Regions from separate parts of the Pseudomonas sp. YA1 genome, predicted to be linked through region 1. Evidence: riboswitches for the same ligand, from Rfam matches in the RefSeq annotation. Region 1 holds a riboswitch; the other holds the start of a gene.

Region 1 (4,119 bases):
TGACGTTCGATCATCTGGCGCGGCACCGGATTGATCGCCGGCTCGCCGACCGCCAGGGTCAGCCCCGGGCGGGTCACCGTACCGACCCCGGGGCCGGCATGGAAGCGCACGCCAGGCTCGGCGCCCAGGCGCACCCGGGCGAACACCAGGGCGCCGTGGGTGACGTCGGGATCGTCGCCGGCATCCTTGAGGGTGCCGGCTTCCGCGCCGTTTTCCCAGGCGCGGCAGAATTCCAGGCGCATCAGCACCTGCTGGCCCTTGGGCAGGACGATCTGCACCGCGTCGCTGATCGTGCCGCCCAGCAGCAGGCGCGCCGCCGCCAGGCTGGTGGCGGTGGCGCAACTGCCGGTGGTGTAGCCGCTGCGCAACGGCGCGGGCTGCTCGGGGGTTTCCTCACGCATCGCGGGGAGGCTTCCTGGCGGCGGGTTTGCGCAATTCCAGCAGGGTGATCGGCAAGGCCTGGCGCCAGGTGTCGAAACCGCCCAGCGGTCGCGCGTGGGCGACGCCGAGGCGGGTGAGGTCGCCACCCAGGCGTTGCTGCCAGTCGAGCAGCACCCGTTCGCTCTGCAGGGTGACCGCGTTGGCGAGCAGGCGGCCGCCGGGCCGCAGGCGCTCCCAGCAGGTTTCCAGCACGCCCTCGGCGGTGACCCCGCCGCCGATGAAGATGGCGTCCGGCTCGGGCAGTTCCAGCAGCGCCTCCGGGGCGCTGCCGGCGACCAGGTGCAGGGACGGTACGCCGAGGGCGTCGCGGTTGTGGCGGATATGTTCCTGGCGCTCGTCGTTGGCTTCGATGGCGATCGCCCGGCAACTGGGGTGCGCGCGCATCCATTCGATGCCGATGGAGCCGCAGCCGGCGCCGACGTCCCAGAGCAGCTCGCCGGGGCAGGGCGCCAGGCGCGCCAGGGTCACGGCGCGGACGTCGCGCTTGGTCAGCTGGCCGTCGTGGCGATAGGCCTCGTCGGCCAGGCCCGGGGTCAGCGGCAGGCGCACGGCGCCGGTGCCGGCGCGGCATTCCACCGCCACCAGGTTGAGATCGGCGGCGCGCGGCAGCGACCAGTCGCCGGCGAGGCCGTCGAGACGGCGCTCGAGCGGCCCGCCGAGGTGTTCCAGCACGCTCAGGCGACTGGCGCCGAAGCCACGGGCGCTCAACAGGCGGGCGATGGCGGCCGGGCTGTCGCCGTCGTTGCTGAGGACCAGCAGGCGCCGGCCGTCGTGGACCTGTGCCTGCAGCGCCGCCAGCGGACGCGCCACCAGCGACAGGCAGGCGACCTCCTGCAGGGCCCAGCCGAGGCGGGCGGCGGCCAGCGAGAGGGAGGAGGGCGCCGGCAGGACCCGCAGTTCGGTCGCCGGCAGTTGCCGGGCGAGACTGGCGCCGACGCCGAACAGCATCGGGTCGCCGCTGGCCAGCACGCAGGTCGGCTGGCCGCGCCGGGCCAGCAATGGTTCCAGGGAGAACGGCGTCGGCCAGGTTTCGCGGGCGGCGCCGATGCACGGCGGCAGCAGTTCCAGCTGGCGCGCCGCGCCGACGATCCGGCTGGCTTGCAGCAGGGCACGCCGGGCCTGCTTGCCGAGGCCGGGATAACCGTCCTCGCCGATGCCCACCAGGGTCAGCCAGGGAGGCGTCGAGTCTGCCGATGACACGGTTCCGATACTCCTGAAATGCGTCTGTGAAGGGCCCGCGACGGCTTCCGGACGGAATGGGTTTTCCCGGCCCCGGGCTGGGCGGCATAATAGCGCGTTCGTCGGTGCCCGGCCCTTTCGCGTTAGCGCGGGGCCAACGAGGGCCGAAGAGGGAACACGGAGCCCCGGTCTTTTCGAAGCCCGGGCCTAGCCGTGGCTGCCCCCGCAACTGTATGCAGCCTGTATTCGCGCCATTCGCCACTGGATTACCGGGAAGGCGGCGTGAAGCGGAGGTTCCTCCCCCGGGTGGAACGCCGGGCTGCGAGCCAGGAGACCTGCCGCCGAAACCAGTCGCGAGTGCCAACATCGGGCGGGGTGTACCGATGCCGTGGTCTGTCCCTGGGGGACAGCGGTGCGGTCGCCGCGACGCCGATTCGAGTAGCGTTTTTGAACGACGACCAGACCCCGGCGCCCCTGCCCGTACCACGTCCGTCACCCTGTCCCGGCCTGCTGCGTATCGTCCAGGCGCTGGACGGCGGCATCTGCCGCATCAAGCTCGATGCCGGTCGCCTGGACGCCGCCCAGGCACGCGCCGTGGCGGCCGCGGCGCGGGATTGCGCCAGCGGCGTGATCGAGGCGACCAACCGTTCCAACCTGCAATTGCGCGGCGTCCGTCGCGGCGAGGAAGAGCGGCTCGTCCGCCGCCTGCTGGACGCCGGCCTCGGTCCCCGGCATGGGTCCCTGGCCGGCGCCGACGACGTGCGCAACCTGATGCTCAGCCCGGCCGCCGGGCTCGATCCGCACCTGTCGCTGGACGTGCGCCCGCTGGCCGCTCGGCTGTTGCTGCGGCTCCAGGCGGACAGCCGCTACCACGCGCTGTCGGCCAAGTTCGCCATCCAGCTGGACGGCGGCGAAGACCTGGCGATGCTCGAACATCCCCATGACATCTGGCTCTCGCCGATGCCCGCGGCGCCGACCGCGACGCTGGTCTTCGGACTCGCCGGCTGCCCGGCCCGCGACCGCCCCCTGGCGGCGTTGCCGGCGGAGCGGGGCGAGTCCCTGGTGCTGGCGCTGCTCGACCTGTTCCTCGAACGCGCCCAGCCGCAACAGACGCGGATGCGCCACCTGTTGCAGGAGCTGGCCGGAGAACCCTTGCTGGAGGCCTTGCAGGCGCGCCTGGATTTCCCTCTGCGGCGTGACGAGCGGGTGGCGGCCTGGCGGCGTTCGCCGGGGCGTGCGTGGAGTCATCTCGGCGTCCAGCCGCAACGCCAGCCGGGCCTGGCGATGGTCGGCGCGGCGGCGCCGCTCGGCCGGCTCGACAGCGCTTGCCTGGACGGCCTGGCCGAGCTGGTCGAACGCCATGGCGACGGCAGCCTGCGCCTGACTCCCTGGCAAGGTGTGCTCCTGCCGAACCTGGCGCAGGCCGAGGCCGACCAGGCGCTGCTTGGCCTGCGCGGACTCGGCCTGCTGACCGAGCCCGAGGCGCCGTTGGCGCGGCTGATCGCCTGCAGCGGTTCCAGCGCCTGCGCCAGGGGCCTGGCCGACACCAAGGGCGACGCCTTGCGCCTGGCCGAACGCCTCGGCCCGCGCAGCGACCTGCCGCAACTGCACCTGTGCGGCTGCGAACGGTCCTGCGCCGCTGCCCACCGCGCGCCGCTCACCCTGCTGGCGCGCAGCGGCGGGTTCTACGACCTGTACCGGCACGACCCATGCCACCCCGGATTCGGCCAGTTGCTGGCCAGCCGCCTGACTTTCGCCACGGCCGCCGACTACCTGGCGGCGCTGCCTTCCCAGCCCACTTCCGGAAAAACCGCATGATTGACTACATCCGCGATGGCCAGGCGATCTATCGCCAGTCGTTCGCCACCATCCGCGCCGAAGCGAACCTCGCCGGCATCCCGGCAGACCTGGAAAAGCTCGCGGTCAGGGTGATCCACGCCTGCGGCATGGTCGACGTGGTCGACGACCTGCGCTTCTCGCCGGGCGCCGGCGCCGCCGGCCGCGCCGCGCTGGCCGCCGGCGCGGCGATCCTCTGCGACGCGCGGATGGTCGCCGAAGGCGTGACCCGCTCGCGGCTGCCCGCCGCCAACCGGGTGATCTGCACCCTCAACGAAGCGGACGTGCCGGCGCTCGCCATGGAACTCGGCAATACCCGCTCGGCGGTGGCCCTGGAGCACTGGCGCGAGCACCTGGAGGGCAGCGTGGTGGTGATCGGCAACGCGCCGACCGCGCTGTTCTACCTACTGGAAATGCTCGACGCCGGCGCGCCGAAGCCGGCGCTGATCCTGGGCTTCCCGGTCGGCTTCGTCGGCGCCGCGGAATCCAAGGAGATGCTCGCCGCCGATAGCCGCGGGGTGCCCTACGTGATCGTCCGCGGTCGCCGTGGCGGCAGCGCCATGGCCGCCGCGGCGGTGAACGCCCTGGCCACGGAGCGCGAATGATGAGTGTCGCGAAGGGCCGCCTGCTGGGCCTGGGCGTCGGGCCCGGCGATCCCGAACT
Region 2 (4,119 bases), on a different contig from region 1:
CGCCCGCGATGGCCAAGCCTTCCTTCTTTTCCTCCGACCTGGTGCAGGTGCTGCTGTGCCCGCGTCTGCACGAACTGCAGTTCGCGGTGAAGGCCCTGCTGGCCGGTGGGTTGGCCCTGTACCTGGCCTTCAGCCTGGAGCTGGAGCAGCCGCAATGGGCATTGATGACGGTGTTCGTGGTCAGCCAGCCCTATAGCGGCATGGTCCTGGCCAAGGGCATGTTCCGCCTGATCGGCACCTGCGCCGGTGCGCTGGTGTCCATCGGCATGGTCGCGCTCTATGGCCAGGCATCGCTGCCCTTCCTCCTGCTGATGGCGCTCTGGCTGGCGTTCTGCACCGCCGGCGCGTCGCTGCTGCACAATCATGCGTCCTACGGTTTCGTCCTGGCCGGCTACACCGCGGCGATCGTCGCCCTGCCGGCCAGCGCCGATCCGGCGACGGTGTTCGACCAGGCGGTGGCCCGCTGCTCGGAGATCGGCCTGGGCATCCTCTGCGCGGCGCTGGTGAATGTGCTGCTCTGGCCGCGGCGCCTGGAACGCCAGTTGGCGAACCAGGGCAAGGCGGCCTGGGAGGCCGGCTTGCAGGCGGCCGCGGCGGAGCTGCGCGGCGCCGACGAACGCGGCGAGCTGCTCGCGGCGCTGGGGCGGATCGCCGCGGCGGACGCCCAGCGCGACCACGCCTGGTTCGAGGGTGCGCTCGGCCGCGCCCGTTCCCAGGCCTTGCGCGTGCTAGGCCTCGACCTGCTCGGTCTGCTGCGCGCGGCGCGCAAGGTGGCTCGCGAGCGGAGGCTGCTCGATCCGGCCAGCGCGCACGCCTTGCAGCCCTGGCTGGAAGAACTCGAGGCACTGTTGCGCGAGGGCCGCCAGGCCGAGTTCGAGGCCTGCCGGCAGCGCTTGCGCCTGGCGCTGGACGCGGCGCACGGACAGTTGCACCTGTGCCTGGTCTGCCTCGAACGCCTGCTCGGCGAGGCGGGGGCGGCCGGGCGCAGCGTCGAGGCGCTGGTCTATGGCGCGCCCACCCGCCAGGCGCCGGGCGCCATCGCCTGGCACCGGGACATCGAGCGCGGCGTGCTGTTCGGCCTGCGCAGCGCCCTGGCGTTCCTCTGCGTAGCCGCGTTCTGGCTGGCCAGCGCCTGGCCGAGCGGGTTGGGCGCGGTGTCGATCACCGGGGTGGTGCTGAGTCTCTTCGCCAGCCGCGACAACCCGGCCCAGGCCGGCCTGAACTTCCTTCGCGGGATTCTCCTGTCGATCCCGCTGGCCGGCTTCGTCGCACTGTTCTACCTGCCCGGCGTGGACGGCTTCCCGCTGCTCTGCCTGGGCCTGGGCGTACCGCTGTTCTTCGCTGCGCTGTGCGTGAACCGGGCGAGCCTGGCCGGGATCGCTTCGCCGTTCTGCATCTTCTTCGTGAAGAACGTCGCGCCGAGCAACAGCATGAGCTACGACCTCGCGCACTTCCTCAACAACGCCCTGTCGACGGTGCTCGGGGTGGCCTTCGCCGTGCTGGTGTTCAACCTGGTCAGCCTGCGACCGGGCGAACGCCATTACCGGCGCATGCTGCAGGCCACCCTCGGCGACCTGGCGCGGCTCACCCTGCGCTCGCCGGCGCAGGCCGAGGCCTGGTTCGGCGGGCGCACCGCGGATCGCCTGATCCGCCTGGCGCAGCGCTACGACCGTTTGCCGGAGGGGCGCCGCCAGCCCTGGTCGGACGGCCTGATGGGACTCGACTTCGGCGACGAGCTGCTCTACCTGCGGCAGTGCCTGGAGGAGGTCCCGGCGTCCCTGGCGCAGGCCCGCGACCGCTACCTGCGGCGCCTGCGCCTGGTGCTGCTGGGCGATGGCCCGCGGGCCGAGCGTGAACACGCCCTCGACCCGCCGACCGCGCGCCTGCTCAAGGCCCTGGCCGCCAGCCCGCTGGCCGGCAGCGAACGCGGCGAGCTGGCCGGCGCCGCGCTGGTGCAGTTGCAGGCCACCTGGCGGCAGTGGTGCCGCAGCCATGCTCCGGCCGGGACGGCGCTGCGCGTGGACCCGCTCCCCGGAGCCGGGCGCTAGTTCTGCGGTGGCCGGCCACATTGACCGCGCAAGCCCCGAACCACTAAGCTGCGCGCCTTGCGACAGGTGCCCCGCAAGGGGTGAAACAGGGAAGCTGGTGCGTTCCGTCGGAACCAGGCCAGCGCTGCCCCCGCAACGGTAGGCGAATCAGACAGCTGCTCGATGACCACTGTGCTCCGGCATGGGAAGGCGCGGCTGGAAGCGTCCAGCGCTTCGCTCGCGAGCCCGGAGACCGGCCTGACGCACCCACGGCATCGCGGAGGGCGCTGTCGGACGTCTCCTGCCGTCGCTTCGTCCTCCGTCTGCCTCAACCCAGGTCGCGCGGGTGAGAGCGACGGAGCAGCGCAGAGCATGAACAGAGTTTTCCTGACCCCGGCAGCCGTGGCGCTGTGCGGCGCGTCTTCCCTGAGCCTGGCCGAACCGGTCAGCCTTGCCGACCAGGTGGTGACCGCCACCCGTACCGCCCAGACCGCTTCCCAGAGCCTGGCGGCGGTGAGCGTCATCGACCGCGAGGATATCGAGCGCAGCCAGGCGCGCAGCGTGCCGGAGCTGTTGCGCCAGGTACCCGGCGTGTCGCTGGCGAACAACGGCGGTTTCGGCAAGAACACCACGCTGTTCCTGCGCGGCACCGAGTCCGACCATGTGCTGGTGCTGATCGACGGCATCAAGGTCGGCTCGGCCAGCGCCGGCCTCACCGCGTTCCAGGACTTGCCGGTGGAGCTGATCGAGCGCATCGAGGTGGTCCGCGGGCCGCGTTCCAGCCTGTACGGCTCGGAGGCCATCGGCGGGGTGATCCAGATCTTCACCCGGCGCGGCGACGGCCAGGGCGCCAAGCCGTTCTTCTCCGCCGGCTACGGCACCCATCAGACCCTGGAGGGTAGCGCCGGGGTCAGCGGCGGCGCTGGCAACGGCTGGTACAGCCTCGGGGTGAGCAGTTTCGATACGGCGGGGATCAATACCAAGCGCGCCGGTACTGCGGGCTATGAGCCAGACCGCGACGGCTACCGCAACCTGTCCGGCAACCTGCGCGGCGGCTATCGCTTCGACAATGGCCTGGAACTCGACGGCACCCTGCTCAGGGCCAAGTCGCACAACGACTATGACCAGGTCTTCGGCAACTCCGGTTTCAATGCCAACGCCGACGGCGAGCAGAACCTGGTCGGCGGCCGTGCCCGCTTCACTCCGTTCGATCCCTGGCTGGTGACCCTCCAGGCCGGGCGCAGCGAGGACAAGGCCGATGCCTATCAGGATGGCCGTTTCTACTCGCGCTTCGATACCCGTCGCGACAGCCTGTCCTGGCAGAACGACCTGACCCTGGCCGAAGGCCATGTGCTGACCCTCGGCTACGACTGGCAGAAGGACGAGATCAGCAGCAGCGAAGCCTTCAGCGTCGACTCGCGGCTGAACAAAGGCTGGTTCGCCCAGTACCTCGGCCGGTACGGTCGCCAGGATTGGCAACTGAGCCTGCGCCGCGACGACAACCAGCAGTTCGGCGTGCACGATACCGGCAGCGCCGCCTGGGGCTACGCGCTGAGCGACGCGCTGCGCTTCACCGTCAGCTACGGCACGGCGTTCAAGGCGCCGACCTTCAACGAACTCTACTACCCCGACTACGGCAATCCCGACCTGGACGCCGAGACTTCGCGCAGCCTGGAAGTCGGGCTGAGCGGTACGCATGGCTGGGGGCACTGGGCGGTGAATGCCTTCCGTACCAACGTCGACGACCTGATCGGCAACGATCCGCGTCCGGCGCCGGGGCGCCCCTGGGGGCAGCCGAACAACATCGACGAAGCGCGCATCCGTGGCGTCGAACTGGTCCTCGGCAGTCAGTGGCTGGGCTGGGACTGGAACGCCAACGCGACCTTCCTCGACCCGCAAAACCGTTCCGGCGGCGTCAACGACGGCAACGAGCTGCCGCGCCGGGCGCGGCGGATGTTCAACCTGGAACTGGACCGGCGCTTCGAGCGTCTTTCGCTGGGCGCCAGCGTGCACGCCGAAGGCCGACGCTATGATGACCCGGCCAACGAGGTGCGCCTGGGCGGCTACGCCACCCTCGACCTGCGCAGCGAGT

Evidence for each region. A riboswitch is a leader RNA that binds a small molecule or an ion and turns the genes downstream of it on or off. The one in region 1 is predicted to bind cobalamin.
Region 2: linked by a shared signal. The riboswitch ahead of btuB (TonB-dependent vitamin B12 receptor) and the one ahead of cobG (precorrin-3B synthase) in region 1 are both predicted to bind cobalamin.

What each region holds. Positions count from the first base shown of each region.
Region 1 covers NZ_JBZWBG010000003.1:214,447-218,565, forward strand. The annotation lists gene AC4OR5_RS05305 (cobalt-precorrin-5B (C(1))-methyltransferase) at 1-401, opposite strand, end outside; gene AC4OR5_RS05310 (bifunctional cobalt-precorrin-7 (C(5))-methyltransferase/cobalt-precorrin-6B (C(15))-methyltransferase) at 394-1,641, opposite strand; cobalamin riboswitch at 1,727-1,977, shown strand; gene cobG (precorrin-3B synthase) at 2,068-3,438, shown strand; gene AC4OR5_RS05320 (precorrin-8X methylmutase) at 3,435-4,061, shown strand; gene AC4OR5_RS05325 (precorrin-2 C(20)-methyltransferase) at 4,058-4,119, shown strand, end outside.
Region 2 covers NZ_JBZWBG010000008.1:128,533-132,651, forward strand. The annotation lists gene AC4OR5_RS13220 (FUSC family protein) at 9-2,048, shown strand; cobalamin riboswitch at 2,096-2,303, shown strand; gene btuB (TonB-dependent vitamin B12 receptor) at 2,400-4,119, shown strand, end outside.